DNA from 3 places in the Paenibacillus shenyangensis genome. Region 2 is predicted to be linked to each of the others. Evidence: riboswitches for the same ligand, from Rfam matches in the RefSeq annotation. Region 2 holds a riboswitch; each other region holds the start of a gene.
The links. A riboswitch is a leader RNA that binds a small molecule or an ion and turns the genes downstream of it on or off. The one in region 2 is predicted to bind thiamine pyrophosphate.
Positions count from the first base shown of each region.

Region 1: it holds a riboswitch for thiamine pyrophosphate, as region 2 does, so the genes downstream of both, thiC (phosphomethylpyrimidine synthase ThiC) here and thiM (hydroxyethylthiazole kinase) in region 2, are expected to answer to the same signal.
Region 3: it holds a riboswitch for thiamine pyrophosphate, as region 2 does, so the genes downstream of both, H065_RS0115780 (ABC transporter substrate-binding protein) here and thiM (hydroxyethylthiazole kinase) in region 2, are expected to answer to the same signal.

Region 1 is NZ_AOIG01000018.1:13,073-23,843, reverse strand. It holds gene H065_RS0115180 (iron-containing alcohol dehydrogenase) at 1-978, opposite strand, end outside; gene H065_RS27925 (hypothetical protein) at 1,251-1,391, shown strand; gene H065_RS0115175 (VC0807 family protein) at 1,515-2,135, opposite strand; TPP riboswitch at 2,363-2,467, shown strand; gene H065_RS28275 (hypothetical protein) at 2,434-2,667, opposite strand; gene thiC (phosphomethylpyrimidine synthase ThiC) at 2,920-4,662, shown strand; gene H065_RS0115165 (alkaline phosphatase) at 5,119-6,381, shown strand; gene H065_RS0115160 (proline dehydrogenase family protein) at 6,470-7,486, opposite strand; gene H065_RS0115155 (helix-turn-helix transcriptional regulator) at 7,626-8,423, opposite strand; gene H065_RS0115150 (esterase/lipase family protein) at 8,595-9,191, opposite strand; gene lacZ (beta-galactosidase, LacZ type) at 9,483-10,771, opposite strand, start outside.
Region 2 is NZ_AOIG01000023.1:41,721-52,491, forward strand. It holds gene H065_RS0118355 (helix-turn-helix domain-containing protein) at 1-979, opposite strand, end outside; gene thiE (thiamine phosphate synthase) at 1,223-1,984, opposite strand; gene thiD (bifunctional hydroxymethylpyrimidine kinase/phosphomethylpyrimidine kinase) at 1,981-2,790, opposite strand; gene thiM (hydroxyethylthiazole kinase) at 2,872-3,669, opposite strand; TPP riboswitch at 3,794-3,895, opposite strand; gene H065_RS0118375 (alpha/beta hydrolase) at 4,061-4,897, opposite strand; gene H065_RS26335 (DUF1129 family protein) at 5,154-5,822, shown strand; gene H065_RS27145 (nuclear transport factor 2 family protein) at 6,280-7,287, shown strand; gene H065_RS0118390 (polysaccharide deacetylase family protein) at 7,480-8,457, shown strand; gene H065_RS0118395 (hypothetical protein) at 8,664-8,882, shown strand; gene ppk1 (polyphosphate kinase 1) at 9,034-10,771, shown strand, end outside.
Region 3 is NZ_AOIG01000018.1:164,271-175,041, reverse strand. It holds gene H065_RS0115795 (bifunctional 2',3'-cyclic-nucleotide 2'-phosphodiesterase/3'-nucleotidase) at 1-1,483, opposite strand, end outside; gene H065_RS0115790 (aspartyl-phosphate phosphatase Spo0E family protein) at 1,882-2,067, opposite strand; gene H065_RS0115785 (pyridoxamine 5'-phosphate oxidase family protein) at 2,354-2,770, opposite strand; TPP riboswitch at 2,985-3,095, shown strand; gene H065_RS0115780 (ABC transporter substrate-binding protein) at 3,174-4,217, shown strand; gene H065_RS0115775 (MTH1187 family thiamine-binding protein) at 4,351-4,641, shown strand; gene H065_RS0115770 (ABC transporter permease) at 4,641-5,435, shown strand; gene H065_RS0115765 (ABC transporter ATP-binding protein) at 5,428-6,282, shown strand; gene H065_RS0115760 (TatD family hydrolase) at 6,279-7,157, shown strand; gene H065_RS26090 (response regulator) at 7,420-9,726, opposite strand; gene H065_RS0115750 (MDR family MFS transporter) at 10,122-10,771, shown strand, end outside.

The DNA of each region.
Region 1 (10,771 bases), on a different contig from region 2:
CGCTTCGATCAGTTCTTCTGCACACTGCTGATCGGATTTGCCATCTACCGTAATGCCTGCAGCCCGTGCAATCGCACGGAATTTGGATGGGTCATGCTTGGCGTTCTCACTCTCTACAATCGGCAACAGCATCGCATTGCAGACACCATGCGGCAGATCGTAGATTCCTCCCAGCTGATGAGCCATCGCATGCACATAACCCAGACCGGCATTGTTAAAGGCAAGTCCCGCCAAAAACATCACATAGGTCATTTGCTCACGGGCTTCGATATCATGACCATTACGGACAGCCCGGGGCAGATAATTGAAAATGATCTCTACTGCTGCCAGTGCCGTCGCATCTGTCACAGTAAATGCTCCGGGTGTCACTATCGCTTCGATCGCATGGGTCAGTGCATCCATGCCGGTCGCAGCAGTTAGTGCTGCAGGTTTGTCGATCATCAGCTCGGGATCGTTGACCGAGATCGTTACCAGACTGTTTTTGTCGACCATGACCATTTTGACCCCGCGCTCTTCATTCGTAATGACATAGTTAATTGTATATTCACTCGATGTACCTGCTGTTGTATTAATCGCCACAATCGGTACAGAGGCGTTTTTGGTTTTGCCTACTCCTTCATAGCTGCGCAAATCCCCACCATTTGTCACATATAGACCAATGCCTTTGGCCGCATCCTGGGGAGAGCCGCCGCCGACCGAAATAATAAACTCGCATTTATTCTCGTTATATACATTTACTCCATCATACACGTTGGCTATTGTAGGATTGGGTTTGACGTCATCGTATACTTTATAGCTCATGCCGGCATTCTCCAGAATGGTCAACACTTTGCACAGTGTTCCATTGTGACTGAGAAATTTATCGGTAACTACCAAGGCTTTGGAGAATCCCAGCTCTTCAATACATGCACCGGCATCCTGCAAGCAACCCTGACCCATCAGATTTATACTCGGTACATACACAATATGCGTACTCATAACGTTTCCTCCTCAAGGATGGAAAATGGTTTGTTTACGTCTGTTTTTGATTGTATTTCTTTACTTATACATCATATCATGAGACGAATATTTCTTTTGTGAATATAATCACAATATAATGCGATGAACTAAGCTAGCACTTTTATGATCATTTCCAGAGTTCTAGTGTTCTCTATTCTATATTTTAGCAACGTTCCATTATTTTCCACGTATGCATTTTGAAAAGACTTTTCGCCTTTTATGTCACACTACTATTTCAGGGAGGAAACGGAATGAATACCCCGGTAAAATCATCCAGTACTGCATGGTCACGCAATGAATGGGCTGAGGCTGCACTTCATCTGATACTTTCGTTCCCCGGCATGGCGTATCGGGCTTGTGTATGCATACTCGCATGCATATTTGGCAGCTAATCCTCTGCAGACGATTCGAATAGGGATCGATATGCCAATATCACCAAACAAAGATCCGATACCTGAATCGATAGGCATCGGATCTTTGTTTGATATGCAGAACTATTCTGATTATTCTATTTTTCAGGAAAAATTATGTTTGATCTGCTGCATTCTCGCCGAGGATCTACGGCGGTATACAATCGTAAGCAAAATAGCCAGACCGATAAATCCATACGATACTACACTGGAAAATGCCAGAACGGTCGCTGTACTAAGTTCGGCGATCATGACTATTTTCGTCACTGCTTCCAGTACCAGAATGATTCCCCACATCAGCGTCATATTGCGCATCACATTTCGGAAATAAGGATACTTCCAGTTCTCTTCCCCATTTACAGTAGGTGTAAACCGGCTCACCATATGGTAGATCAGCGGTCTTTGCATTAATAATGATCCCAGGAATAATGCTCCGACCCCTGCTGTAATAAAGGACTCACGCATCAACAGTAGCTTCTCGCTGCCTCCGAGCAGCACCATAACCAGCGAGAGGACAAAGGTAAAGAGCATAATGCCTCCGAATACATCCAGATTCCGATGCCGATACAGATGAATCAGATTGTCCAGCAAAGGTACCACTGTCGCAATCGATAATGCTGTCAGGCTGCTCATATGCGGTTTGAGCAAAATATAGATCAGCCATGGAATCAATCCGTTAATAATCAATGTCATAATAATATATTTTCGCCCAGGCAGTACGGACATAAACACATCTCCTCCAGATCCATTGAATTGCACAAACTATGTATACACGGATTATATATTTAAATTTATGCATATTCATCCCACTTTAAGCTTAGATCATCTACGTCTATAGACCGAAATAATCAGGAATTTATCTGTTTATCCTCCTGCACACAATCATATATACGAACTTTTCCTCAAAATAACAAAAGTTGACAATTACATCCAGATCAACTTATAGTGTTAACTGTATCCACTAGGGGCGCCTGTACGGGCTGAGATAAAGCATCTGCTTTGGTCCCTTTGAACCTGATCTGGGTCATGCCAGCGTAGGAAAGTGGTTGAGACTTCGTTGATACGACGATACCGTTTCTGCCGCTTCCTGCCCGGAGGCGGCTTTGTGCTGCCCTCCGGCAGGAAGTCTGACAGAGGAATCGCCGGTCTGCACACGTACATAAATTAACAGATAGATAACAGGCACATAGCAATAGACTGTGAACAGACTATGAGCTGCGCATGCATATGAGGCATCAGATGAGCCTACTCGCTGCATACTGGATCGATTGGATACAGAACCGCTTATAGGTTCTATTGTATATGCCAGGGAGCGAGCGCATATAGTCAGCCTTTCTCTTCAGGCTCTGCCGATTCACAGGCTTGGTCATTATCCGTCTATGATTCGCCTTCTTTCTGTACTGCAGATTATCACTTCACCCCAGTCTTCTCCTCTACCTTGATGCTTTCATCCCTGTATTAGTGTGTCTCCTAGCGGATATCTACATTCGCGAGGAGGTTTTTTATTTATATGGCTATTTACCAGACACCACTACCCGGCAGCCGCAAAGTATATCTTGAGGGTTCACGGTCAGACATTCAGGTACCCGTACGCGAGATTGCTTTATCCGATAGCGAGATCCGCGGAGAGATCGTTCCCAATGCGCCGCTGCATATTTATGATTCCAGCGGTCCTTATACCGATACCCGGCGTGAAGTGAATATCCGTCAGGGTCTGGCTCCGCTTCGGCAGAACTGGATCGAGGAGCGCAGGGATACGCTACGATATGAAGGGCGTCATGTACTGCCGCAGGATAATGGATTCCAGAGCAGCGAGCGCGAAGCACGTCAGGGTGCCGAATTATTCCCGCAGGCTCATCACCAGCCGGCTGCAGCTGTCCCTGGGGGCAATGTCACCCAACTGCATTATGCACGTCGCGGCATCATTACTCCCGAGATGGAATTTATCGCCCTGCGTGAAGGCATGGAACCTGAATTTGTCCGCGCCGAAGTGGCAGCCGGGCGAGCTGTTATTCCTGCCAATATCAATCATCCCGAGAGTGAGCCGATGATTATCGGGCGGCATTTTCATGTGAAAATCAATGCCAATATCGGCAACTCCGCTGTCGCTTCATCGATCGAGGAAGAAGTGGAGAAGATGACCTGGGCGATCCGCTGGGGCGCAGACACGATCATGGATCTGTCCACCGGCAAAAATATTCATACGACCCGTGAATGGATCATTCGCAATTCGCCGGTACCTGTTGGCACCGTACCCATTTATCAGGCACTGGAGAAGGTAAACGGCCGCGCGGAAGATCTGAGCTGGGAAGTATTTCGCGATACGCTGATCGAGCAGGCCGAGCAGGGTGTAGACTACTTTACTATTCATGCCGGTGTGCTGCTGCGCTATATTCCGCTGACAGCCAATCGGGTGACCGGCATCGTCAGCCGCGGTGGTTCGATTATGGCTGCATGGTGTCTGGCCCATCATCGGGAGAATTTTCTGTATACGCATTTTGAAGAAATTTGCGAGATTATGAAGCGTTATGATATCACCTTTTCCCTCGGTGACGGACTGCGTCCGGGCTCTATCGCCGATGCCAATGATGAAGCCCAGTTCGCGGAGCTCGATACACTTGGCGAACTGACCCATATTGCGTGGAAGCATGACGTGCAGGTCATGATCGAGGGACCAGGTCATGTACCGATCCATCTGATCAAGGAAAATATGGACCGCCAGCTGGAAGTATGCGACGAGGCCCCTTTTTATACCCTGGGACCGCTGACGACGGATATTGCCCCCGGCTACGACCATATTACTTCGGCGATTGGCGCTGCGATGATTGGCTGGTATGGAACGGCCATGCTCTGCTATGTCACGCCCAAGGAACATCTCGGCCTGCCCAACCGCGAAGACGTCAAGGAAGGCGTAATTGCCTACAAAATAGCTGCCCATGCTGCCGATCTCGCCAAAGGACATCCGCAGGCACGCAAGCGAGATGATGCCCTGTCGAGAGCACGCTTTGAATTCCGTTGGCGGGATCAATTCCACCTCTCCCTCGATCCGGAACGCGCGATGAGCTACCATGACGAGACACTGCCTGCCGAAGGTGCCAAAAGCGCTCATTTCTGCTCCATGTGCGGTCCCAAGTTCTGCAGCATGAAGATTACCCAGGATATCCGCGATCAATACGGCGATGTACAGGTGGAACAAGCAATGCAGGAGAAATCACAGGAATTCAAGGCAGGCGGTAGCCGAATTTATAGTTAGAGAAACTTACCATACCAAGCCTGCGATACGTAGGAAGATGCAATATATAGAGAGAGAATAAGCAGCTCCTATACAGAGAATCAGTAATTGCTATTCCTTATAGCTCTCCATATGAATGACTCAGACATCCGGAAATGTCACTGATTACAGTGATGTTTTCGGGGTTTTCTATCTGTGTATACTGCATTTTTCTTTCTCTCCTTTCCTTATGCAAAAGAGATACGTGTTTTCTGTTTCTCTTTTCTATACAAGGCATCTTATTATGCTTGTTATCACAATCCGGTATAACACTCTTGCACAGCACCCCTGATTCCACCTTGGACTTATGGCGTATTCCCTCCTGCCGAAGCCGGAATATGCAATTTTATATTGCGTTTACAAAATAAGGATTTTAATATGACAAATCGGATATATGATCAATCTATCATATGAATACATATTAGGAGAGTGACAATCTTGAATAATTTTTCCATGAAAAAAGCGGCTCTGTCCCTGGGCGCTGCCGCTGTATTAAGCGTGCCTTTATTTTCCGGCGGTTTGACAACAGCCGATGCAGCTGCAACCACCAAAAAAGTAACGGCTCCCAAAAATGTGATCCTGTTTATCGGTGATGGCATGGGTGAAGCAAGTCGTAATGCAATCCGTTATGCGACAGTTGGCAAGAATGGCACACTGGAAATGGATAAAATGCCGGTATCCGGTCTCGTACGCACCAGTTCCAGCGACAGTCTGGTTACCGACTCTGCAGCAGCGGCAACGGCTATTGCAACCGGTGTTAAAACCTATAACGGTGCGATCGGCATGGATGCCAAGAAAAAGCCGGTTACCACTGTCATGGAACTTGCCAAAAAAGCCGGTATGTCCACAGGCGTGGTCACGACCAGCCAGGTAACGGACGCAACCGGTGCAGCTTTTGGTTCGCATGTGGAGAACCGCTCTGCACAGAGCGATATCGCCAAACAGTATATCGAGAACAGCAAAATTGATGTTCTGCTCGGTGGCGGCGAAGACTTCTGGTATCCAAAAGGAACGGCTGGTGCTCATCCGGATGCTCCTGCCGAAGATCCATCAGAAGGCAGCAAAGGTACTCAGGGCAATCTGGTAGACCGCGCTAAAAAGCTGGGTTATGACTACGTAACCGATACAGCCGAGATGAAAGCATCCAAAAGCGGCAAGCTGCTGGGTCTGTTCGCCAACGAAGAAATGTTCCAGGCACACAACGAACTGGGTAACAAATATAACCCAACTGTCTCCCTTCCGGACATGACTACCAAAGCGCTGGACGTACTGTCCAAAAACAATAAAGGCTTCTTCCTGATGGTAGAAGAAGAAGGAACGGACGAGATGGCACATGACAACGATGCTGCTCTGACAATCAAAGCCGGCCAACAGCTCGATAAAGCTGTCAAAGTTGCCAAAGACTATGCCAAAAAGCACCCTGATACCCTCGTACTCGTAACAGCTGACCACGAGACAGGCGGTATGGTTATCGAGGAAGTCGATGCGGATGATGAGTCCGGTGACGGCGAATCCAAAGAAGATGGACCGTTCACAATCGCAAACTCCAAGGATCAGTTCTATGTGGACTGGACAACAGGAGGACACAGCGCTGTAGATGTAGCGCTGACTGCAATGGGTCCGGGTGCCGAAGAATTTACCGGCAACTACCAGAACACAGCGATTCATGACAAGCTGGTCAAACTGCTGAAATTGAAATAATTCGGTACTGGATCGCTGACATCCAGCACCCTATTCTTCACATCAAAAAGCAGGCTGTCCCTTACGGGGAAACAGCCTGCTTTTTAATTTATTGGGGCGAAGTAGTGATTCCTTCTGCCACATACTGCTGTACAAAGTCAGGCTGATCCTCGCTCACCATATCCACGACGGCCTGGAACAGATTCGGTGGATACTCCGCAATCCGGTGGCACAGATACAGGTACCACTCATGACCATAGGTCAGATAGATCCGTACCGGATAGCCATGGTCCAGCAGACGACGGCTCAGCTCCGGACGAATACCATACAGCAGTTCATATTCCAGATAACCTTCTGCTTCTGATATCTGCGCTTTTGCCAGCAGTTGATCGATCAATACTTCATCATGTGTAGCTACCGATACTCGGCAGCCCTGCTGCAGTACATCTTCTACCAGTTTCATATAACGTGTATCCAGTTCCTCAGAGCGTGGCAGGGCAATCGATTCCTGCTCCTGGTAGGCACCTTTGACGATCCGTACATGGGCACCGACAGGCAGCCTGGAAGTCACATCTTCCGGTGTTCGGTGCAGATGAGCCTGCAGGGTAATCCCGATATGCTCCGGATACTGCTTCACTGCCTGGGTATAGACAGACAGAATGCGATCTGTTTTGGCGGACTCTTCCATACTGATGAATAGTTCTACTCCTCTGGGCTCAGCCTGTCTGGCCAGCTTCAGCAGATACTGAAGAGTTACGTTGGTATCCAGCAGCAATCCGATATGTGACAGGTCAAAAGATACCCGGGTGCTTCCACTCGCTTTTCCGGCTTCATCGATCAGCGCAGTTAATTCCTCCACCGCCTGCTCGCATGCTGCCGCATTGTCTGTATTTTCCCCGATATATTCGAGCGAAACGGCATAACCTTCGCTCTCCAGCTGCTTCGCTGTGATCAGTGCCTGTGAACGATGTTCCCCGGTGACATAGCGGTCGGCTGCTTTTCTCAGCAATCGGTTCATCAGCGGGTCCTGATCGATATATTCCTTGATATCCTGTCTGCGAGCGATAGATTTTAGCGCATCGGATAGCTGTTTCTCCAGCGCCTGATTGCGTATAGTTGTATTCATGATATACTCCCCTTTCCTGATCTATTCCCGAGCATACCGGAACGCCATGGATAAGGATTGTACAAAATTGCTATTAAGCTGGAATTTCTGCAATGATTGCTTTTAGCATAGAATAACCCATATGCACCGGACAGTAACCCTAGATCGACAAGCTGTACCGGCCCGGTGTTACACCGACCATACGGGTGAACAATCGTGTCAGGTGACTCTGGTCATAGAAGCCCGCTTCCAAAGCAATATCGGCGATCGGACGCTGACGGGCCAGCTCTGTTTTGGCATAATTGATCCGCAGTACATTCTGATACCGATGCGGTGGCAGATGATTCCATTGCTTGAACAGACGAATCAGATGGAAGCGGCTGATCCCCATCTCCTGTTCCAGCTGAGTGAGCGTAATTTTCTCATTAAAATGCGCATTTAGATAATCGCGAATCCGTCCTATGTATTTATGATCATGGCGATAAGAACGTTCGTGATTCATATCTCCAGGCTCTGCTCCCGTCAGTGCCTGCAGCAGTTCGATCAGTCCACTTTCTATTGTCAGCGCATTGTCCTGCTGTCGCAGCTGCTGCATGATTTGGCGAATATAATTTCTGCACATTTCATTTTTGCCATTAGACAGCAGATAGGGAATATCGATAGCTTCCATCTCTCGCTGCTCCAGTCCCTGCAACCACTCCGGCTGGATAAATAGCATCTGATACTGCCAATCCAGTCCACGATCCGGATGACATGCATGCAGCATCTGCGGCGGAAAGCTGATCACCCGCCCTTCCTCGACCAGCATGGATGTGCCATCACACCAGGCCTTCGTCTGTCCCCGTTCAATCCATCCCACTGAATATTCTTCATGAAAATGCTTGTGATAAGCCAGATCGTCCGCTGCGCATTGCTTGGCTTCGAGAAAAGGCAAATCCGGATGACGGTAAAATGTCATATCAGCCACGGTACGCACCTCCTTTGACGAATAGTATGGATAGCAAAAAGCCGCCAGTCAAGGGGTTCCCCTGACCAGCGGCCGGATTGTACGATCATTCCCATGCCTGTGGGCACTATGGATGATATTTATACGATTCTGGATAACGGTAAATGGTATTGCTTGTCTGCTCTATTCCTGCAAAGCATTCAGGATCAGACTGTTCACATAGGAGTTGAAGATCAGCCCTACATGATAGACACCAGCGATACGGATGTTGTTCGCACCATCCACAATGGACAGATAGTTGCTGACAACCTGATCATTGATGCTGTAGATGGAAGTCATATTGATACCTGCAGGTGCTGTACCTGTCGTCAGACGGTTGGCTCCACCGAGTGTGATCAGCTTATCGACTTTCTCTGCGCCGCCGTAGTTGAGAATATAGTACAGACTGTTGGCGCCGCCCATGCTGTGAGCGATAATATTAACTTTGGAGCTGCCTGTTCTGGCAAGAATATCATCCACCATACTGCGGATAGCTGGAGCATTCATAACCTGTGTACCATTTTTGCTTGGCAGATCGATAGAGTACAGCTCATTTTGCGTCCATCCCTGGCTCAGCAGGTAGCTCTTGATATACATAAAGTTGCTGGATGATCCTCCCAATCCATGCACAAAAAGAACCGGTGTGTGGGTAGTTGCGGCTGAAGCCTGTGTAGTAAATACCGGCAGGCAGAAAATAGTGGACAGCAGGGCTGCCAACATAGTGAACTTGATTGTAGTCATAAAATTACGCATATTTTTTATTGCTCCCATTCTGTATGATTTGAATAAATATGTATTATTTGCGTACTATTGATTCTTATATACACCACCAATCAATTTAGGAATAAAACGAACAAACTAAATATAAAGTAAAACTTTATATTTGTCAATTGATGTAATAAATAGGATTGTGTCCTTGATTTCACCAGATCAAGACTACCGATGACAACGAACACATATTCAATAGTAATAAAAAACCGCTGAAGAATTTGCTTCAGCGGTTTCGTATATTCATACTGTTTTGATTCATACTTACGGACGAAGATTACGAATCGTGAATTCGAACTCCAGATCCTGATCTGCCGGAATCTGGTACTCTTCATGTACCGGAGCTCCCCAGCTGTCGTCACCGCCGACACCCATTTGCTTGCCGGCTACCGTAACGACCGTATAATGAACTTCAGGCAGCTCGTAGACATGGGCTGCACTTTCCAGTTCCATCGCTGTGTACGGGGAAATATTGCATTCCACCGGCGCAGAAGCCGGAGCTGTCAGACGCAGACCATACTGCTCGTCATTCATGATATCGACCCGGCGTACTCCTGTACGATTGCCCGATTCCTGAGGAACCACATAACCCGACACATTATCAGCTGCATCATTACGGAAATGTCCCAATCTTGCTCCAAAGGCGCGATCAATATAGTTCTCATCCGGTCCCATAGCATACCAGTCCAGATGATGGTAGTCTGCCGGAATCTTGAAGGACAGTGCCACAATCGGCAGATTCGGCAGTCCTGCAGCGCCGGTATAGCGTGATTTCACCTGCAAGCTTCCATCCGAATGCACCGTATAGGCTGTTGTCATACGCACATCTGTATGGATACTGAACATGTACTGGAATGTGACTGTGACACGATCCTGCTCCTGCTGGAGTTCCACGTGAGTACAGCGTCGTGCGAGGCTAGCTGCCAGCCATGCTCCGGAAGTGTAGCCTTGAGCAGTTCCTTTGTCATTGTCGGTTGTGGCACGCCAGAACATCGGTACTGGCGGAGCAGCGATATATTCACGTCCACCGTAACGCAGGGATGTCAGGCTGCCGGCTCCTTTGGAGAACATAATACTGTATCCATTGCCGTGAACACCGATATTCACATCTCCTTCAGCGACACGCATCTCTCCTGAAGATACAGGAACATCCTGCTCGCCTTCTACTACAAATACATACTCGCCAAAGGATACTTCATATCCTGATTCCGCCCACAACTGATCTGCTTTCAGTACCAGCGATGTGTGGATCGCATACTCACCTGGTTGGCCGGAGACATCCGGCATTTTCACTTCTACATAACCTTCCTGTCCAGCAGCTACCTGTACATCCATCAGCATCTCATAGACCTGTACCCCGTTGCGGTTCAAGCGATACAGTAGCTGATAGGCATCTGTTCCTTCAAACAGATTCTCGTTGCGTACATGTACTCCGCCCTGATCGGGAGTCAGCTTGATATTCTGGTAAAGGAATTTCACTTCCTGCATTTTTGGAGATACTTGGCGATCCGCATACACGATTCCGTCTGTACAGAACCCGTAATCGGTTGCGC
Region 2 (10,771 bases):
GCTCTATCTCGCACCGGTACACCAGCAGCACCGGGGCCATCTGCTGCTGTACTTCGACCGTCTGTGTATCGACCATACTGCCGAATCGATCTACTTCCTGCTCTGCCTGCACCAGTTCGCCAGCCATGGTAAGCATCAGAATACGATTATTCATAATCGCGCTCCATGTATCGCTCTGATGCTGCGCATACACCAGATGCGCTTCGGCCATCGACAGGGCAAGCAGCGCTTCATGAGGCTGCTGCATGGAATGACAATATCCGCTATATAGTACATACAGTCCGGACAGACGGTGGAATAGCCGCTGTTCATAAATATACGAAGTGATCTTTTCAAAAGTCTGCTTGGCATGTTCAAATTGCCGGGTATGTACACAAGCTTCCATGCGAATCTGCTGTGCAGTCAGCCAGGTCTCTCCCTGCTCGGGCAGCAGCTTTAGCCACTGCTCTACCTGCGTTAACACATCATGATATTTTTGCCGGGAGCGGGCAGACTGGATTTTGTAGAACAACATGGCCTTGGTTAACGGCAAGGGCAGCATGGCTTCATCCGGACGTCCAAACCGTTCCAGATAAAAATTCAGATAAGACTGATGCAAATAAGCATAGGCATCCTGATCATTCAGCTGCTGATAATAAGTCGCTTTCATGAGAGCGGTAGTCAGCTCCACCGTCAGCGTATCATGCCGATCCGGCAGATCATTCACCTGCTGCTCCTCAAGCGCTGATGCCTGCACCGATAACTGCTCTACAATCTGATCCGCCTGCTGCAGTACATCATCATCCTGATCGTCAGTATGCAGCAAATAACCCGGCGATACGCCTAGCCGCTCGGCCATCGGTTCTGCCAAATCATCCGGCAGCGGATACCTGCCTGCCAGAATATTGGAGAAATGCGCCTGCGTCACCAGGCCGTCGGTCAATTCCTTGCGTGACATGTCTTTTTTGTGACAGAGATAATCAATCCGTTCTTTTAACAAATGACTCTTCCTTTCGGCAGCGGATCATACGAGCCGCTTTGCTGATTGCTTATATACCAGATTGTAAAGGAAATGCCGGATCGATCTCAAATCGTTATGAACCAATAGTATGTCTCTGCTGCATAACAGATGATCCCACACAAAAAGAACATCACATATGACAAAAAGCCTGCATCCGGTTTACCCTGTGCAGGCACAACCGAATGCAGACGCTATAAATAATCCTTTACTCCAATTCTGCTATCAATACATATCACTGGCCGAAAATAAAGCAGCAAGCTCGGCGGCTGCCTGTCTGCTGTCTATGGCCCCCGCGATAGCTGAAATAACAGCGATCCCATCTGCTCCGGCCTGCAGCACAGGTAATGCATTATGAACATGAATCCCCCCGATGCCAACAAGAGGTATGTTTATCCCCGCTGCACGGATCTGTTCAATAATCGCAGTTCCCTTTACCGGCTCGGCATCAGCTTTGGAACGGGTTGGATAGACAGGTCCGATACCCAGATAATCTGCTCCATCTGCAATCGCCTGCTGTGCTTCGGCCAGGGAATGGGCAGACACGCCAACAATCTTGTCCGGCCCCAGCTGCTGCCAGATCAGTACAGCAGGCGCATCATCCTGACCAATATGCACGCCATCCGCATCCAGCAGCAGTGCCAGCTCCAGATCGTCATTGACTATAAAAGGAACGCCGTGCGCTCTGCATATCCTTTGCAGCCTCCGAGCCAGTTCCAGGGAATCGCTGCCAGTCAGTGCCCCGTTCTCTTTTTCCCGATATTGAAAAAGAGTCGTTCCTCCCGCAATTGCTTCTGTGAGCACCTGTTCCGGTGAACGGGTACAGTTGATGCTACCCATCACCAGATATACCGGCAGCCTTCCGCGAATCCAGCTGCTGCGCGCTTCGGTGCCATGCGCAGGGATACGATTCTGCTCCTCTGATTGTACGGTATATTCTGCCGACTGCCCGGCATTCGGTTCGGTATGTTCTCCGGAAGGCTTCATAATACAGCTCCTTTGCGCCGATAGGCAAAATGATTGGTCGGCCCATGTACCGAGCCGATCCCCAGTCCGTCTGCTATTGCAGCCTGGACAAATGCTTTGGCGGTGCGTACTGCAGACAGCATATCACTGCCGCGTGCCAGCTCGGCGGTAATTGCTGCCGAATAGGTGCATCCCGTCCCGTGTGTATGCGGCGTGTCGATACGGGGACTCTCTGTATAATGGAACTGCTCTCCATCGTACAGCACATCCACGGCCTGATTGGTGGACAGATCATGTCCTCCTTTGACGACTGCATAGCGTGCGCCCATCTGGACCAGCTGCCTAGCAGCCTCTTCGCGTTCAGCCAGTGTATGGATAGTCATACCGGTCAACAATTCAGCTTCCGGCACATTCGGCGTAATAATCGCTGCCAGTGGCAGCAGCTCATCGATCAGTGCTCGTACAGCCTGCTGCTGAAGCAGTACCGATCCTCCTTTGGCTACCATGACCGGGTCAATTACGAGCTGTCGCCAGCCATGCCGGCGTACAGCCTGTGCTACTTCGCGGATAATATCTGCACTGAACAGCATGCCTGTCTTGACTGCATCCGGTGCAAGATCCTCTCCGATCGAATTCAGCTGCTGGATTACGCCTTCCATCTCGACAGGATATACGCCCTGTACGCCCGCCGTATTCTGCGCGGTTACCGCTGTGATCACGGACATGCCGTACACACCCAGTTCCTGAAATGTTTTTAGATCCGCCTGTATGCCTGCACCGCCCCCACTGTCCGAACCTGCAATCGTTAATGCCTGATGAATATTCATCGCTGCTCTCTCCTTTGGATAGGGATATATAGATCGAAATATGGAATGCACGGTATGACTGTTTATGCATGGGATCGATTCTTACAAACGTTCGATTCGTGCCAGCTTCTGCAGCTCTTCCGGGGTTAGCAGGGAAAGTTGGTTGATCAGTTCCACCTGGAAGCTGCCTGTTCCCTGTCCCGCAGTAAGTTTAGCCGCAATCTCTGCTGCTGCTCCGTAAAAGGCCAATGCTTCGGCTGCAGCAGGTAACCAGTATTCCCTGCCTCCACTCACTGCCGCAAATGCTGCTACCACCGAGCTGAGCAAGCAGCCTGCACCGGTGACGCGTGTCAGCAGTTCATGCCCATTACTTATGATCAAGGTCGTCTGTCCATCGGTCACGATATCTTGCTGGCCGGTTACCACGACCAGCGTTCCCAATTGCCGGGCAGATTGCTGCGCCAGCTTCACCCGATCCCCTTCGCCTGCTCCAGCATCCACGCCCCGAATATTCCACTCTGCTCCGGCAACATGAGCCAGCTCTGCAATATTGCTGCGCAAAATATCGACCTGCATCTGTTCGGTCACCTGCCGGGCAGCCTTTGTACGATAGGCAGTCGCTCCGGCCCCTACCGGATCAAATACAACAGGTACTCCCGCCCGGTTGGCCGATTGTCCAGCCAGCATAATCGACTGCAGTGTATATTCATCCAGCGTACCCATATTCAGCATGACAGCTCCCGCCATCGCTGCTACATCAGCCACCTCTTCATGGGCATACGCCATAAACGGCGATGCACCCAGTGCCAGCAGACCATTTGCCGTAAAATTGGTCACCACCACATTGGTAATATTGTGCACAAGCGGATTCTGTTGACGTACCTTTTGCAAAAATGACATCTCTTTTTCCTCCTTTAGTTTTGAACTGCAAAATACATATACAAAAAAGACCCATTCACCTCCAGCAGGAGATCAATGGGTCGTGTCATTCATTCAGGCGTATAGTGCCCCATGGGGCATGAGTGAATATCCGCGTCCACTTCCCTCCGCTGGTATAACCCAGATCAGGTTCCAAGGGTCCGGATGATGATCCGTCTCAGCCTCTGCGGCTCCCCTAGTGAATTCCAAACAATATGATGAGCAACAGAGAATCATCTGTCGGCGATAACGCTACAGCTGTATCCACTGTCCTCTTATAGTTACGATCTTATAAGGATATCCCTTGACTGTCAAATCCATGAAGTAGCCGTCCGCAGCATGATCACACGGATCTATTCAGGAACCCAATCATTCAGATCATCCAGTGCTGCCACTGTGTCTGTGCGGCTTCGCGTCCGGCCAGCCATTCCCGGGTATAACGAAGCAGCTCGCGGCGATGCGGTCCTGACGAATACGTATGATTCGCCTGGAAAATAATCTGCTTGTCACAGCGACCTTCCTGCCGACTCCAGAATTCCTGCTGATACAAAAAAGCATAATCCACCGGAATCACATCATCGCCGGTGCCATGGATCACCAGCACATCCCCGCTAAACTGCCGCGCTTCGATAAATGGCTGGTAATTCCCCAGTGACTCAAAGTAGACCGGCTTAAAGCAGTAACCCAGATAATCCGCTTCTCCTTCGATGACAGCCTGATCATACGTCTCACGACCTACAATTTTAACAATATCATTAAAAGGATGCCCGACCGCCGACCAGAGAACCAGATGCTTGACCCGGTGATCGCGCACCGCCGTCAGGATCGCGACCGCGCCGCCGAGACTGTGCCCGATCAGTGTCACCCGCGTTGGATCGATATCGCTGCAGTTCATCACATAATCCAGTACACTGCGTGTCTGAGCCACCATGGAATCCAGTCCCTGTTGGCCATACAGACCACTGCTCTCCCCACAGCCCGCATAATCAAAACGAACGACCATATACCCTTCAGCCGCGAGTTCACGTGCACTGTTAACAAACAGACGATCCACGCCAATCCGGCTGCCAACAAATCCATGGCAAATGACGATCAGTGGTGTGCGATCTTTGCCTTTTCCCTGTCCATCGGCATGGCGATCCTGCGACGGATAGTGAATACTGGCTGTTAGCTCCAGTTCCTGATGACGAATAATGATATTCCTTTCCATACTGATTCCCCCCTACGATAGCTGTGTATATAATCAGCAAACTCCTATTTTTATAAGGTGAATATCTCAATTTAAATAATTCCGATAAGTTTAATAAGGATTAAATTAACAATATATTAGCATCCCGGTAATTCAATTGTCAATGGAGCAAAAGTGTGGCAGAATAATAGATTCCAGACCGATCTCCGGTACTATACGAAGCCGGTATAAATAGGAATATATTCAGTTACAATTTATTACGATTGGAGGAACGATTATGAGTACTGTACGTCATTTGGTAAAGGACATTAATTCGATTCGTGATCAGCTTAAACAGGATAACCTGAGCTACTATGATGATGTAATTGTACATGTGCGGGATGCACGCATCCGCCGCGAATCCGGTGAAGAACTGCTGCTGGAAATGGGACAGCATCTGCTTGAAGCCCAGCAAAGAGGCAAAACGGCACATCAGCTGTTCGGCAAAGAATCGGACAGCTATGCAAACCAGCTTATCGAGAACCTGCCGGAGGCCCGGCAGATGAGCAAACCTATGTATTATCTGATGATTGTCTGGGTCGCGCTTACATGGGTGTTCCTGCTACAGGCACTGATGGGGTTTTTCAAAATCAATATCAGCGGCTCCGGCGTTGTAGGCGAGATCAGTCTCTCCACCTTGATCCTTGTTGCTGCAGGTGCGGTTGTGCTGGTTGAACTGGTACGCCGCGTTGCCGATCAGCCTGCAGAGAAGAGCGATCTGGACCGTCCGCGGATGCAGATCAATGGCCGCTCGGTCGTATCCTATCTGGTCATTATGATAGCGATCATTGTCGTCGGCACCTATCTGCGCAATGTGATGCCTGTACTGGTTATCTCGCCGTGGGTCAGCCTGATTTTCTGTATAATCGGAATTCTGGGACAGAAGTTTATCTTTATGCGCCGCTAGGAATGCTCCGGATATGCATTCGATTCTATCGGGATCATTCCTTCCACTTCTAACAATATGCATTCATTTCAAAAACGGCTTTTATTGGGTCATACAATAAAAGCCGTTTTTTTGTTGGAATATATATGGAACCTCGATATAGAAAATAAAGAATATCTTTCACTGAAACGATCAGTTAAACCGTGAATCATAGTAACAGCATGAATACATAACGGATATTCCGCAACTTCGTAATTACGCTTTACGTCTTTTATAATAGAATCAGTCCTTTTCAACCGGTTCGAAAATAGCCTCTGTTCGTTATTAATGGCAGTCATGAACTCTCGATAGCTTCTATATTTTGGTGAACGATGCGTTCGCTGGCTAATCATTTGGTTAATATAAGCAAAGCAGCCTGCTACCTATCAAGATAACACCATGAACCGAATCCCTAACGAATAACCAAAGGAGTTTTATTATGAAAAAAACCAGTGTACTACTCTCAAGTCTTATGTTATTAGGTGTACTATCCGCCTGTTCGGGCAATAATACGTCCAATGCTCCGGCTCCATCAACAACCCCAAGTACCGAAAATTCTGGTGGTACGACTCCGGGTACAGCCGAGCCTGCCCAACCGGACAGCTCTGCAAATGCATCTGCCGAAGAAACCAAAATCACCAATAACAAAAAGCTGGTGACTGGATTGTATAATGATGTCCTGAACAGCCACAAGCTGGATCAGGCAGAACAATATCTGGCCGAAGGTTATGTAGAACATCATCCGGCTGCAGCCAACGGCCGCGAAGGATTCGCAGCATACTACGCAGCATTATTCCAGAAAAATGCCGACTACAAAGTAAATGTACGCGGCATGCTCGGCCAGGGAGATCTGGTTGCTGTCTTTACCGAGCCTGCTGCTCCGGCGGGCAGCTCTGCTGATACAGCTACCCAGGCTTCGTCTGCTCCCATGGTCGATATGTACCGCATCGCGGATAACAAGATCGCCGAGCATTGGAGTGTGACGGCAGCGAATCTGAGCGGCTCCGAGAAATCGGCTGATCTTCTGCCTGCTGCTTCCACTGAAGCAGTGGTAGCTGATACTCCACGTGCTACAGTGGCTGCGAATGCCAATTTCGTCAAAAACTTCTATGATGCATTCTTCAATAGCCATAATGCCGATGCTGCCAAAGAAGCAGTCAGTGACAATGTCATTCAGCATGGTTCCGGTATTGCAAATGGTCGTGACGCACTCACCAGTCATTATCTGACCGAGTTCCGCGCTCACGCTGATAGTACTGCCATAGTAACGAATGTGATTGCAGAAGGCGATCTGGTTCTGGTGTACAGCCAGATGCAAAACAGTGCCGATGATCGTGGTAATGCCGTCGTGCATATTTTCCGCGTTGAGAACGGCCAGATTGCCGAAATGTGGACACTGAGCCAGCCCGTCCCTGAAAAGTCCCCCAATGATAACACCATGTTCTGAATCATGATCCACCCTACAGTATGATTAACGCTTGAACCAGCACGTCTTCACGTTTTGTGGAGGCGTGCTTTTTCGTTATATAGGACATTCTACATGATTCGACAGTAGCATAAAATTTCACGGCTTCTTGTCCGATGTTATATATGGGAAGTTTATTCTGCCCACTCAGTCGACAGAAAAGGAGCCTGCGAAATGCGAATCCGACGTATCCGTAATTTATTCATCATTCTACTCTATATTACTATCGCCTTCGTCGTGACCTTCTATGTGCTGAGCCTGAAGTATCCACATGCTTCCGCTTTCTCCTATGAGACATGCAGGGCCACCTATGATATGACCGATGATCTGTTTGAGACACTGAACGGCGAAGTTCCCGAAGGAGCTGCCAATATTGCTTCCGCTTCGGAAGTCACCCACAACGCCCCTCCCGGCAAAGCCAGCCATATCCCGGTGCTGATGTATCACTATGTCGTACCGGAAAAGTATAATGTCGAACCGAATAATGCGCGGATCAATCTCGAAGCCTTTGAAGAAGGTATCAAATATCTGCATGATGAGGGTTATCATACCGCTACGCTCAAGGAACTGGAACGCTATGTCAATGGCGAGATTCAGTTGCCCGAGAAGACAGTCGTACTTACCTTTGATGATGGTTACCAGAACAATGTCGTGTATGCTTATCCGGTACTCAAAAAGTACGGATTCCATGCTTCGATCTTTATCGTGGGCACCAAGCTCAAGGATCACAAACAGAAATTCGTACCTACAGCCAAAACAACGATTTCCCGCAAGGAAATGAAAGCAACACGCGATGTATTCGAATACCACAGTCACACATACAATCTGCATTACAAGCGTCTAGTACAGTGTGCCGAGTACTATGCTGCCGGCAAGGACAGTACACGCTTCACCCATGATATTGATATTATGAAAGCCAAAACCGGTATCAATACGCCTTATTTTGCTTATCCTTATGGAGAATACGATCCCAAAATGGTCTATGACCTGAAAATGAACGGATATCGCATGGCCTTTACGGTACGTCCTGGTTATGTGCATCCGGGTGACGATCCGATGTATCTGCCACGAATGAACGTGACTTCGACAACTACAGTCAAACATCTGCTCAACTTACCGGATGTTCCCGAACCGCCAGTCAAATCCAAATGATGCGTAAACTCTCTCGCTCAATATCATCCAAATATCGCCCGATCCTGCCTGTCTCCTTTTACAAGGAGAAGAGCAGAATCGGGTCTTTTTGCATTTTGTGGCTATTTTACTCAAAATGAAAAGATAAGGGTAATAAAGAAAGAATACGCCTGTGCGTCCGCTGGATGCCTGACGACCATTTTCCATGTGCAAAGGAGGCTGACAGTATGACTCTTGGTGAATGCCTGAACCAGCTGCATAATGATCTGCTGCTGATCGATCTGAGCCGTCCTGGCTATCCAACCCGAACCGTAGCCGAGCTCAAGAAGACAATGCCGCTCGAAGAAGAGGGCTATGAAGTGCGCATTCGCAGCTTTAATTTTGGTCGCACCCAGAAAAGATCCATCGGCAGAATCGATGGCCCTAATTTATGGAATGAAACTTAATACCTCTTTTTACACAGCGTTAACAAAAGAAGGCTATACTGGCTACATATGATGTATTTTTGCAGATTTCGACAATATTCCTACACGTTCTGCACTATACTGGTAGTACCAGTACGTTAGAACAGGAAGTAAATGATTAACCGGAGGCATTATGGAAAACAAACATGGACATCAGCAATCCCAGTCGTCTTATATTAACCGTGACTTAAGCTGGATCGAATTCAACACCCGTGTGCTTGAAGAGGCCCAGGATACAGAGACTCCCCTGTTGGAGAGAATCAAGTTTCTCGGTATTGTATCCCGTAATCTGGACGAGTTCATGAGTGTCAGAGCAGCAGGTATCCGTAACCAGATCAAGGCCGGATACATCAAAAAAGACTTTACCGGCTATACGCCCGCAGGTCTGTACAAGCGCTTGACCAAAAAAGTTGAAAAGATGGTCTCCCAGCAGTACCGTACCTACCGCGAATTGATCCGTCAAATGGGCAAACAGGGTATAACTGTTAACCGCTATACGGATCTTAGCGCTTCCCAGCAAAAAGCTGCGGATACTTACTATCACGATGTGATTTACCCGGTGCTTACTCCGATGGCGGTCGACCAGAGTCGTCCGTTCCCGCTCGTGCACGGACTGAATGTATATGTATCGGTCGTGCTCGAACGCAAAGGGGATAAGCAAGAAAATGCCGAAGACGGCGACAGCTACTATTTTGCCATCGTACAGATTCCTTCGAATCTGCCACGCATGGTAGCACTGCCGCATCGTCAAAACAGCAAAAAGCAGCAGTACGTTATTATCGAGGATCTAATTTGCCATCATGTGCATACTCTGTTCGGCGGCTACGAACCGGTGGCAGTAAATGCTTTCCGGTTGACGCGCAATGCCGATCTGGATATTAACGAAGAAGAGGCAGAAGATCTGATGGAAGAGATTGAGAACCAGCTGCGCAAACGCAGACGCGGTGCACCGGTTCGTCTGGAGATCCAGAAGGATATTCATCCCTATGCCATGCAGATGCTGATGGAGGAATTCGATATTAGCGAAGCGGTATTCGAGATCGATGGACCACTGGATCTGGGCTTCCTGCTCTCCTTTTCCGATTCGATTCAGGGACATGATTCCCTTCGTTATCCGCCGGAGATTCCGCGGTACTCTCCCGAGTTCCCGGAAGGCAGTGAAACCGATTATTTCAGCGTGCTCAAAGAGCGCGATGTGCTGCTGTATCATCCCTATGAATCGTTTGATGCGATCAGTGACTTTATTGAACAGTCTGCTGAAGATCCCGATGTAATGGCGATCAAGATGACGCTGTATCGGGTCAGCGGCAAGTCTTCCCTGATCCACTCGCTCGCCAAGGCTGCCGAATCCGGCAAGCAGGTAACGGTCGTCGTGGAGCTGAAGGCACGCTTTGATGAAGAACGCAATATCGTATGGGCGCGCATGCTGGAAAAAGCGGGCTGCCATGTCGTCTATGGTCTGGTCGGTCTCAAAACCCATGCCAAGGTCATTCTCGTCGTACGCCGCGAAGGCAGCATGCTGCGCCGGTATATCCATATCGGTACCGGCAACTACAATGCCTCGACAGCCAAAAGTTATACCGATGTCGGTCTGCTAACTGTGAATCAGCAGATCGGAGAAGATGCTTCCGAGGTATTCAACCATATTACCGGCTACACGGAAAGTCATGACTGGCAGGCTGTCGCTGTCGCTCCCGATACCATGATGAACAAATTTATCGAGCTGATCCAGCGTGAAGCTGATCATGCCCGTAACGGCAGAAAAGCACGGATCATTGCCAAAATGAACTCCCTGTCCAACCAGCGTATGATTGACGAGCTGTATGCGGCTTCCCAGGCGGGTGTGGAGATTGATCTGATTATACGTGGTG
Region 3 (10,771 bases), on a different contig from region 2:
ATTTGGATGGATCGATCTGGTTGAATTGTCCTGCGGACCATTCCAGCCAGTTTTTCACTTCTGCGCCATTTACTTTGACCGCATAGACAGTATTTGGATACACATACAGGTCAGATACGTTTTTGATAGCAATCGTGCCGGCTGCAATATCGGTGTAATAGTTTGGGCCGGAGCGTCCACCTGCTTTGAATGGGGCACCTGCAGACAGAATAGGCAGTTTCTCATAATCAGTTCCCTGCAGCTTCTGTTCCAGATACCATTTCTGTGCATTCGTTACGATCTGAATCGATGGATCATCCTGTACCAGTGCAAAGTAGCTGGTAATACGGGAAGTCGTCTTGCCTACTGGGCCACGTACATATTCCAGTGTCTCTTCGTGCTCATGGTAGACAGCGTCCACAACGCTCTGATCGGCTTCTACCAGTGCTTTTTTGGCTTTGGCATCATAGATGGGACGTGCTTCGACTTTGGAGTCGGTCACTTCCCAATCCTCGCCTTTTTGGGTCAGCTGCAGATCAATGATTCCGAGATGATCGCCCCAGAATCCAGGCTCTACAGAAGGTACACCATTGATCGTACCTTTTTCCAGATCAACGCCTGTTTTGCCTGCAAAGTCTGCACTCGGGAATACTTTGTGCGCATGACCGAACATGATCGCATCAATATCCGGCACCTGGCTCAGATACAGTACGGAATTCTCCATCAGTTCGGTTTGCGGAATATCTTCAAAGCCGGAGTGCGGAACAGCGATAATGATATCTGCTCCCTCCGCTTTCATTTGCGGAACGAATTTTTTGGCGGTTTCAATAATATCCTTGGCTACTACTTTACCTGCCAGGTTGGCACTATCCCACTGCATGATTTGCGGCGGTACGAAGCCGATTACGCCCACTTTGATCGTATGCTTGGCGCCCTGCTCATCGGTTACTTCCTTGTCGAGGATCTTGTAAGGAGTAAAGTAGTTTTTCTCGCCTTTGCCTGTACCATCATCTACATAGATGTTGGCATTAATATAAGGGAAATTGGCTCCTTCGATCGCAGTCTTCAGGAAATCGAGACCATAGTTGAACTCATGGTTCCCAAAGTTACCGACATCGTAGCCAAATTGGTTCATAGCTTTGTATACCGGGTGAACTTCGCCTTCTTTAAGCGGTTTCACTTTGGCGACATAGTCAGCCAGCGGTGTACCCTGAATCAGATCACCGTTATCCACCAGTACGCTGTTGGGAGCTTCTGCGCGAGCTGCCCGGATCAGTGTCGCTGTCTTGTCATAACCATACTCATCTGTCGGTTTATCCGAATAGTAATCATAGTTCATAATATTGGTGTGAATATCCGTCGTTTCCATGAGGCGAAGCTTGACAGTTGCACCTGCAGCAGCAGTTGTATCCGCTGCAAATACCGGTACAGCCGTGATGCCAAACAGCTGCAGCGCTGCAATCGCCGCTACTGTTTTCTTGAGTGTCTTTTTCCCCAGTTTCAAAATTAAAACCCCTCCCGAGTATATTCAGCACGTATACGTTCTCTGATTCATTCAATATAAACGCTTACACTCACCTATGTATAAAAAATATGTAAAGCTGGTATGAAATCTGTATACGGATTTGCGCTACTAGTTACATATTACAAAATGAATATAGGAGTGCAGACGCATAAAAGAGCGAAGTATATAGCTGCATGAGAGAATTTTATACTATAGACTGACATATTTGAAGGGATATTTGATCCAATTTTTAAATTTTTGTAAAAATAGTTACAAAAAAGACGCATATATTACATATATACGTCAGTTATTTTTGCGGTTTTTTATCCAAATCTAGCTTTGTCTGGCTGCAGTTTAACTGCTCTTTGTTCCGATAAAGAGGATTTTGTATATCCTTATTAGCTCCAGCCTGTTGCAGTATGGTCACCTTTGCGGTGTTTATGCTGCAAATAAGAGTCCAGAATTCGATCCAGCTGCTCGGATTGATCGATTACCCGGTGATCACGAATCCCATGCTCTTCGGCCATCTGATTCAGTATGCGGCGTTCCTGTTCAATCTGCTGTTCGATCTTTTTCAGGTCCAAGGAAAGCACCTCCTGTAGATTACCCCTTTCACTTCTCGCCATTACCTTATATTTGAAATAGATAAAATTTGTAGTAATACATTGTTTATACCCTAAAATCATGCTCTTGATCAAGTTCCTACGGTCCCTATTTTATCCTTTTATTGGAAACAAAAAATGACAAAAAATCCGGTTTCGAATTCTGTAGTTTGCCTGCGCATTTTACAAAATTCGTCACCGGATCGTACTACACTATATTGAATTTCCTGTTATACGAATCGTTGCCGTATTCGTACCAGAAAGACTATTAAGCATTCCAGGTCTGTTTTTGACCTTCTTTGTCGGTATATTCAATTGTTTGTGGAGTAATATCCAGTACTACATAGTCGGGATCATCCGGTCCGGAGAACCAGTTTTTGAATTCATCTTTCCATACACGCTGCTTCAGCTCATCATTGGTCGATACCGCGCAGGTTGCTTCAATCTCAATCACTTCATTGTTGCCGCCTTTTTCGTAACCGAGCAGCAGATAGCAATGAGGATTTTGTTCGAGCTCATCCACTTTTTGCGTTTTGCGGTCTGTCGCCAGATGAATATTCAAACCTTCATTATATACCGCCATATAGCGTACCTTTGGTTTATTATTCTCCACTGTGCCGAATGCACAAAAACGGTTTTCTTCCAGTGCTTTTACGATAGATTGTTCAACTGATGTTTGACTCATGATCAAGCTCCTTCCGCAATATGGACTTGGATTATTCAATACACCCGATAACAGGGCGCTGAATTTTATATAGTACTTAACTTTGAGTGCCTGTATGGATACTTACCCGGTCAGCAGCAAACTGAACCTTCCCCGTATTCCTGCCTGCTCCCCGGATGCCTCACTTGCTGGACAGCAGGCAGGCTCTCGTCTATAATTACACCTAGAAAAAGCGCATACGATCTGGGGGAGCTGGGCTAGCCGGCTGAGAGTGTATTCCATCAATACAGACCCTTAATACCTGATCTGGATAATGCCAGCGTAGGAAGCGAATCAAGCATTGTATGTGTTCTCATACGATATGCACCTATGTCGTCCCGATCCGGGGCGCTTTTTTATATACAGAGGAAGAAGGGGTAGAGAAATGAATAGACACTGGAACAAGCTTCTGCCGCTGCTGGCGGTATGCCTGCTGCTCATCACTGCAGGATGCGGAGGCAAAGGAAGCAGCAGTCCGGCCAATAACAGCCAGGGAGCCGAAGGAGCAAGCAGTAGCGCCCTCAAGGATGTACAGGTTGTACTGGACTGGACACCGAACACGAACCATACCGGTTTGTATGTAGCCCAGCAAATGGGTTACTACAAGGATGCCGGGTTAAATGTAGAGATTATTACACCGGGACAGGGCGGCGCCGATACAATGGTGGCTTCCGGGAAAGTTCCGTTTGGTATCAGCTATCAGGAAAGTGTTACCCAGGCCCGTGTGCAGGGTGTACCACTCGTCTCGCTAGCCGCCGTGATTCAGCATAACAGCTCGGGCTTTGCTTCACCGGTAGACCGTAATATCAAGACGCCCAAGGATATGGAAGGCAAGTCTTACGGAGCCTGGGGCTCACCGGTCGAGGAAGCCGTGATGAAATCAATCATGACAACCGACGGCGGTGATGTCAGTAAGGTCAAAAGTGTGAATATCGGAGATGCGGACTTTTTTACAGCGGTCAAGAAAGGCATTGATTTTGCCTGGATCTTCTACGGATGGACCGGGGTCGAAGCCGAGCTGCGCGGGGAACCGCTGAACATGATGTATGTAAAAGATTATTCGCCGAATCTGGACTACTATACGCCTGTTATTGTAACTAACGAAAAACAGATCCAGCAGGACCCGGAGCTGGTGAAGGCCTTTATGTCGGCAACAGCCAAAGGATATGAATATGCCATCGCCAACCCGGACAAAGCCGCTGATATTCTGATCAAGGCTGTACCGGATCTCGATCCCGAACTGGTCAAAGCAAGCCAGAAGTGGCTGTCTCCCAAATATCAGGACGATGCCAAGCAGTGGGGAATGCAAAAACCGGAAATCTGGTCAGGCTATGCCGACTGGATGTATGAGCAGGGTCTGCTGGATGCCAAACTGGACGATTCCAAAGCATTTACCAACGATTATCTGCCGGCTGCCGGGACCAAGTAAGCTTCCGAGTTATTCCCGGCGTAACCGATGAATGATCGACAGTTCACTGCTCGTCTTTATGATTCGTACCTGTATTTATTGCGCACAACAGATCCTATTTTCCACCTAATACATCTATCAGGAGGTTATCACTATGGCTACCACTCTACTGAGCATTCAGGTTATTCCCAAAACACCCAACAATGAAAATTCCTATGATTACGTGGATGCCGCTATCGAGGTGATCCAGGCTTCCGGACTGAAATATGAAGTACATCCACTGGAAACGACGCTGGAAGGCGAGCTTCCGCAGCTATTGGAAGTTGTACAGAAGATGCACGAGGCGCTGGTGGAAAAGGGCAGCCCGAGTATCATTTCCCAGATCAAAATCGCGCATAATCCATCCGGCATCAGCATGGACGGACTAACGGAGAAATACCGCTAATGTCCATCAGAGCATGGTGGAAAGGCATATGGCCGCCCTTTGGGGCGGTCGTTTTGTTGCTGGTCCTGTGGCAGCTCGCCACTTCCCTTTTCCAGATTGAAGACTGGATTTTGCCAAGTCCTGCGCGTATCGCCCAGGAAGCAGAGAAAAGTTACACCAGTCTGCTCGGACATACGTGGGCGACCCTGAAATTGACGCTATCCGGATTTGGCATTGGAGCGGCGACCGGGCTGATCGTGGCCGGTGTGCTGCACTATATTCCTTTTCTGCGCCGGGCCCTGTATCCACTGCTGATTCTGAGTCAAAATATACCGCTGATCGCACTCGGACCGCTGCTGATTATCTGGTTCGGTTTTGGGCTGCTGTCCAAACTGATTGTAATCGTACTGGTCTGCTTTTTCCCGATCACGGTGGCAGCACTAGGCGGACTCGCCGGCACTGACCGGGTGATGATGAATTATATGCAGATGATCGGAGCCACGCGTGGACAGATTTTCTGGAAGCTGGAGCTGCCTTACAGTCTGCCTGCTGTCTTCTCGGGACTCAAAATTGCCGCCACCTACAGCATTATGGGTGCCATTATCGCCGAGTGGATCAGCAGCAGTGAAGGGCTTGGTTATTATATGCTGCTTCAGCAGTCCGCTTTTCGTACCGACCGTATGTTTGTCGCGATTATGATTGTGATTGCTTTTAGCCTGATCATGTTCTCGTTGATTGTGCTGCTGGAGAAATGGTGTATACGCTGGCAGAATGACAGTACTGCCCATCCCAAAGGAGGAATCGACCGTGTCTGATCCTATTCATCCTGCCGCATCTATCCTGGTTGAACCAGAGGTAGATGCCTCTTCTACTCCTCTCCAGCCAAACGGGAATCCCCGTCCATTCCTGGAACTACGCGGTATCAGTAAATCTTTTGCCCAGGGCAAGCAGCTGCTGCAGGTCATGGAAAATATATCGTTAACCGTACATGAAGGTGAATTTGTATCCGTGATCGGTCCTTCCGGTTCAGGGAAAAGTACCTTGCTGCAGATGATCGGCGGAGTGATGCTGCCGGATCAGGGGGATATTATACTGCAGAATCAGCGGATTAACGGACTGCAGGGCAAAGCCGGTTATATGCCACAGCAGCCTGCTCTGCTACCCTGGCGCACGATCGAAAAGAATGTAATCCTCGCCCGCGAGACTGCCGGTATGCCGCGTCAGGAATCGTTGGCTCTTGCCCGAAACTGGCTGGACAAGGTAGGATTGGGCGGATTCGCTCGTGCCTATCCACGCACTCTGTCCGGCGGTATGCAGCAGCGGGTCGCCTTTTTGCGAGCACTGCTCGGACCGCAATCACTGCTTTGTCTGGACGAGCCGTTCAGTGCACTGGATGCTTTTACCCGTAGCGAGATGCAGGCCTGGCTGCTGCGCATCTGGGAAGAGAACCGGCGATCGGTCGTTTTTATTACGCATCATATCGAAGAAGCACTGCTGCTGTCCGATACGATCTATGTATTATCCAGCCGACCGGCTCATGTTATCCAAAAGGTCCCTGTTCCTTTTCCAAGACCGCGGCGTGAAGAGCTGGTGGATACGCCGGAATTCATCGCGCTGCGCAGACAGCTGACCGAAGCGCTGCGAGCGGAGCTGAACGGATGATGAGCGAACCCTATTCCCTGCATTCTTCAGCGTCGTCTGTCTCTGCTGCTTCGGTATCCAAACTACAGGAAGAATCACCCTCTATCCCGTCTATCGACAGCCATATTCATCTGGATCAATATGAAGATGATGCTATTCGTCAGATGATGCAAAGTCTGCCGGATCATCAGGTCGAATCGGTGATCGCGGTCTCGATGAATAAAGATTCCTGCCAGCGGATCGAGCAGCTGTCCCGGCAATATCCCGGTCTGGTACACCCTGCTTATGGCTATCATCCCGAGCAGCCTCTTCCTTCCCGGCAGCAGACCAGCGAGCTGCTCGAGTGGATAGAAGTACGGATGAACCAGTTGGTAGCTGTAGGCGAGATCGGACTGCCTTACTATCTGCGACAGGAGCTGGCTGAACGTGGAGAGAAACTGGATGAAGCCGGATATATTCAGCTGCTGGAACAGTATTTGCAGCTTGCCGCCAAGCATGACAAGCCGGTTATACTCCATGCTGTCTACGAAGATGCAGATACGGTATGCCAATTGCTGGAGGATTATCGAATCCGGCGGGCACATTTCCACTGGTTCAAGGGTTCCGCAGTAACTGTCGAGCGGATGGCGCGCCAAGGATACCACATTTCGTTCACGCCGGATATTGTCTATGAGTCGGAAATCCGTGAGCTTGCTGCTGTGTATCCCCGTGAGTTGGTTATGGCGGAGACAGATGGGCCATGGCCTTTTGAAGGTCCATTTACCGGACAGTCCACTCATCCTCGTATGACCGCAGATGTCTGCCGAGAATGGGCTGTGATTCAAGGGCTGAGCGAGTACGAAGCCCGTCAGATTCTGTATGCCAACACCCGCAATTTTTATCAACTTAACGGGTGAGGTGGATTGCGCATCCATATAGGAGAAAACTTACAATAACAAAAAGCCTGATCGGTGAGAAGGTTATCCTTCTTCAGCCAGATCAGGCTTTTATTATTGTATCAGCAGTCATGAGATCAAATCATTAGAGTGTACCGAATCTTGCGGTACAGTTGACGACAACCTGTACTCGCAAATCCTTTATTTATTATTTGACCTGTATCATGTGCTGATAAGAATGAGTATACCTATTGATCACTACAAATAGCTGAATAAAACGATATCAGGCTTTGTAATCATCACTTTTGACAGATGCTGCAGGACTCAGCCATACGAGCAGCATAGAGAACAACTGCTCCATCTGCAGCGGTTTGCTGAGATAATCGGATGCTCCGGCTTGAAGACAGCGCTGACGATCATCCTTCATCGCTTTGGCAGTTAGTGCAATAATCGGCAATTCTGCCCACTGTGACTGTCGGCGGATATTCTCCATCGTCACATATCCATCCATTACAGGCATCATAATATCCATCAGGACCAGATCCGGCTGACCCTGCTCCAGCATTTCCAGGGCTTCTTTGCCGTTATAGGCACTTATTACGTTCATGCCTTTGGATTTGAGAGCACCTTCTAGTGCAAAGATATTACGGAAATCATCATCCACCACCAGGATTTTTTTGCCTTTGAGCATGTCCAGTTCTTCCGGCAGACCGGCAGGAACCGATAAAGCAGTCTCCGGGCTGTCCGGTGCAAAGTCTTCCGGCAGTGAAGGAATGTACAGGGTAAATGTACTTCCGCGGCCTACCTCACTCTCGACCGTAATAAAACCGCCCAGCAGCCTTGAGAATTCGCGGCAGATCGATAATCCCAGTCCGGTCCCGCCATAGTCCCGATCGGTTCGCGCGCCTTCTGCTTGACGGAACGCTTCAAAAACCACCTGCTGCTTGTCCGGCGCAATACCGATCCCGGTATCTTTTACCGAGATGGCGAGCATATGATCTGCCTTTTCCGGCAGGCTGTAACCTGCAGGCAGCGGAACTTTCTCTGCCGGAGCAATCCGCAATTTGATCTTGCCCTCACTCGTAAACTTGAACGCATTGGAAAGCAGATTTTTGAGAATCTGCTGCAGTCTTTTGCCATCGGTGTAAAAGGTTGGCGGTGCATCGTTATCCACTTCCGTCCAGAATTGCAGATTCTTCTGCTCGGCCAGCTTGTTAAAGTTGTAGCCCATTACTTCCGGAATATCATGGATGGAGATCAGCTCCCGCTGCACCTCTACCATGCCTGCCTCCACCTTGGACAGGTCCAGAATATCATCGATCAATGCCAGCAGATCCTGAGCCGATCGGTGAATAATATGACCATATCCCGGCATTTCGTCTTCGTGATCCCGTGGAGTGCTCTCGGCCACCAGCTGGGACAGAATCAGAATACTATTCATCGGTGTACGCAGTTCATGAGACATATTCGCGAGAAATTCCGTTTTGTAGCTGGAGCTGAGCTTAAGCTGTTCGGCGTACAATTCCAGTTCCTGACGAGTAGTTTCCAGTTCATGCGCTTTAGTCTCCGCAAAATTCGTACGTTCCCGCAGCTGTTCATTGGTCGCCTGCAATTCTTCCTGTTGGACCTGCAGTTCCTCCTGCTGGGTCTGCAGTTCTTCTTGCTGCGCCTGCAGCTCCTGATTCAGGATCCGGGTATTGCGCAGCAGTTCATCCACCTGCATCCGCTTCTCGATATTGCTGATAATCGCTCCGAAGCCTACACAGATCTGCTCGATCAGCTGACAGTAACGTGGAGCGAATTCAATCGCCGCTCCAAGCTCCAGTACTGCTATCGTACGTCCTTCAAAAACAATCGGAGTAACCACAATCTGCCGGGGCACAATATGACCCAACCCGGTCTGGATACGGATCGGATAATCTTCATTTGCTGTCAGCAGCTGTGTTTTCTGTTCCACGGCTGCACGTCCAATCAATCCCTGACCCGGTCCGAATTCATGGATGGTTCCCGTCATATTGCCATGAGCGCCGTACGAATATTCCAGCTGGAACTGATCTCCCTTGGTATCCGGATGCACATAATAGAACAATCCATAGGAAGCTTCCATCAAAGGAACGATTCTGGCAAGCAATTTCTCCGCCAGCTCCGGTGTATTGTTAATCCCCTGATATACGTTGCCGATCTGTGCCAGCTGGGTCTGTACCCAGTTATTGTCCTGCATCTGATCCGAAGCTTCCTGTACCTGGCGAGTGTGCTCTTCCAGAGCTATCGACATTTTGTTAAATGCCTCGGCGATATTCGCTACTTCATCTCCGCCTTCTACCTTGAGGCGCGGGATATCCTGTACTTTATCGAAATCCACATCATTAATAACCTGGGTGACCTGCTTGAGTCGTCCGGTTGTACGGCGTAAAGTCCAGATCGTAATTCCGATGCCTGACAACAGCAGCAGAAAAGCGAGTATACCGGTCAGTACCCATCGTTCGGACATAAGCGTATATTGTAAAAAGAAACCTTCTATAATAATGAATAGAATTGCCAGCATCAGCATAAAGCTAAATCCGATAATCTGTTGGTATTTATAATTCATAAATATTGCATTCTTCCTCTCTCATGATGTAGGCAAGATTATAGCAGAAAAGCTGGCTGAGTATACTCTCAATGATACGTGAACATTGGTACTTTGTCTGTAGAAACTTGGACTTATTTTCATTTAATAGCAGATCGTATTTAGCTTACGAAAGTAAAATAAAAGATTATCCAGCAATATCAGGTGTGGAATATCCCCTTCCGATTGGACATTGTTAGATGAATTGTAATGGTTTTTGCTTGACGCCTATCTTTGTTCCGGTATACGATTTGGAATGCTTCATGACCATGTAAAGGGTGTAATGGTATCCATTACGGATAATCCCGTACATACGAATAGACAGCAAGTATAGACATTACATTGAAAAATCAAGCAGGAGGAAGGAATCAAACTCTATGTCCAAGCAAACCAACCGGGCAATGGTAACGGTCGGATTACTGGCTGCACTTTTTATCGGTGCACTGGATTCCACGGTTGTCAGCACGGCTTCACCACGCATTATCGATTCACTGGGCGGTCTTAGCCTGATCAGCTGGATCTTCTCCATTTATACATTAACCACTTGTATTGCTACTCCCATCTTTGGCAAGCTCGGGGATCTGTACGGACGCAAGTCGGTATTCGCAATCGGACTCGGCCTGTTTATTGTGGGTTCGGTACTATGCGGATTCGCTGGTTCCATGACCGAGCTGATCTGGTACCGGGCACTGCAGGGGATTGGTGCAGGTGCGCTGACACCGGTTACCTTTACCATTGTCGGCGATCTGTATCCAGGCAAGGAACGTGCCAAAGTACAGGGGATTTTCTCCTCGGTCTGGTCGATTGCCGGCTTGTTCGGACCGCTTGTGGGCGGTTACTTTGTCGACTACATCTCATGGCGCTGGATTTTCTTTATTAATCTGCCGGTCGGTATTATCGCGGTATTGTTTATTTTTATGTACTATTATGAATCCTTTGAGAAAAAACAAAAGTCTATTGATTATGCGGGTGCTCTTACCTTTACGATCGGTATGACCGCACTTCTGCTGGCACTGCTCACCGGTGG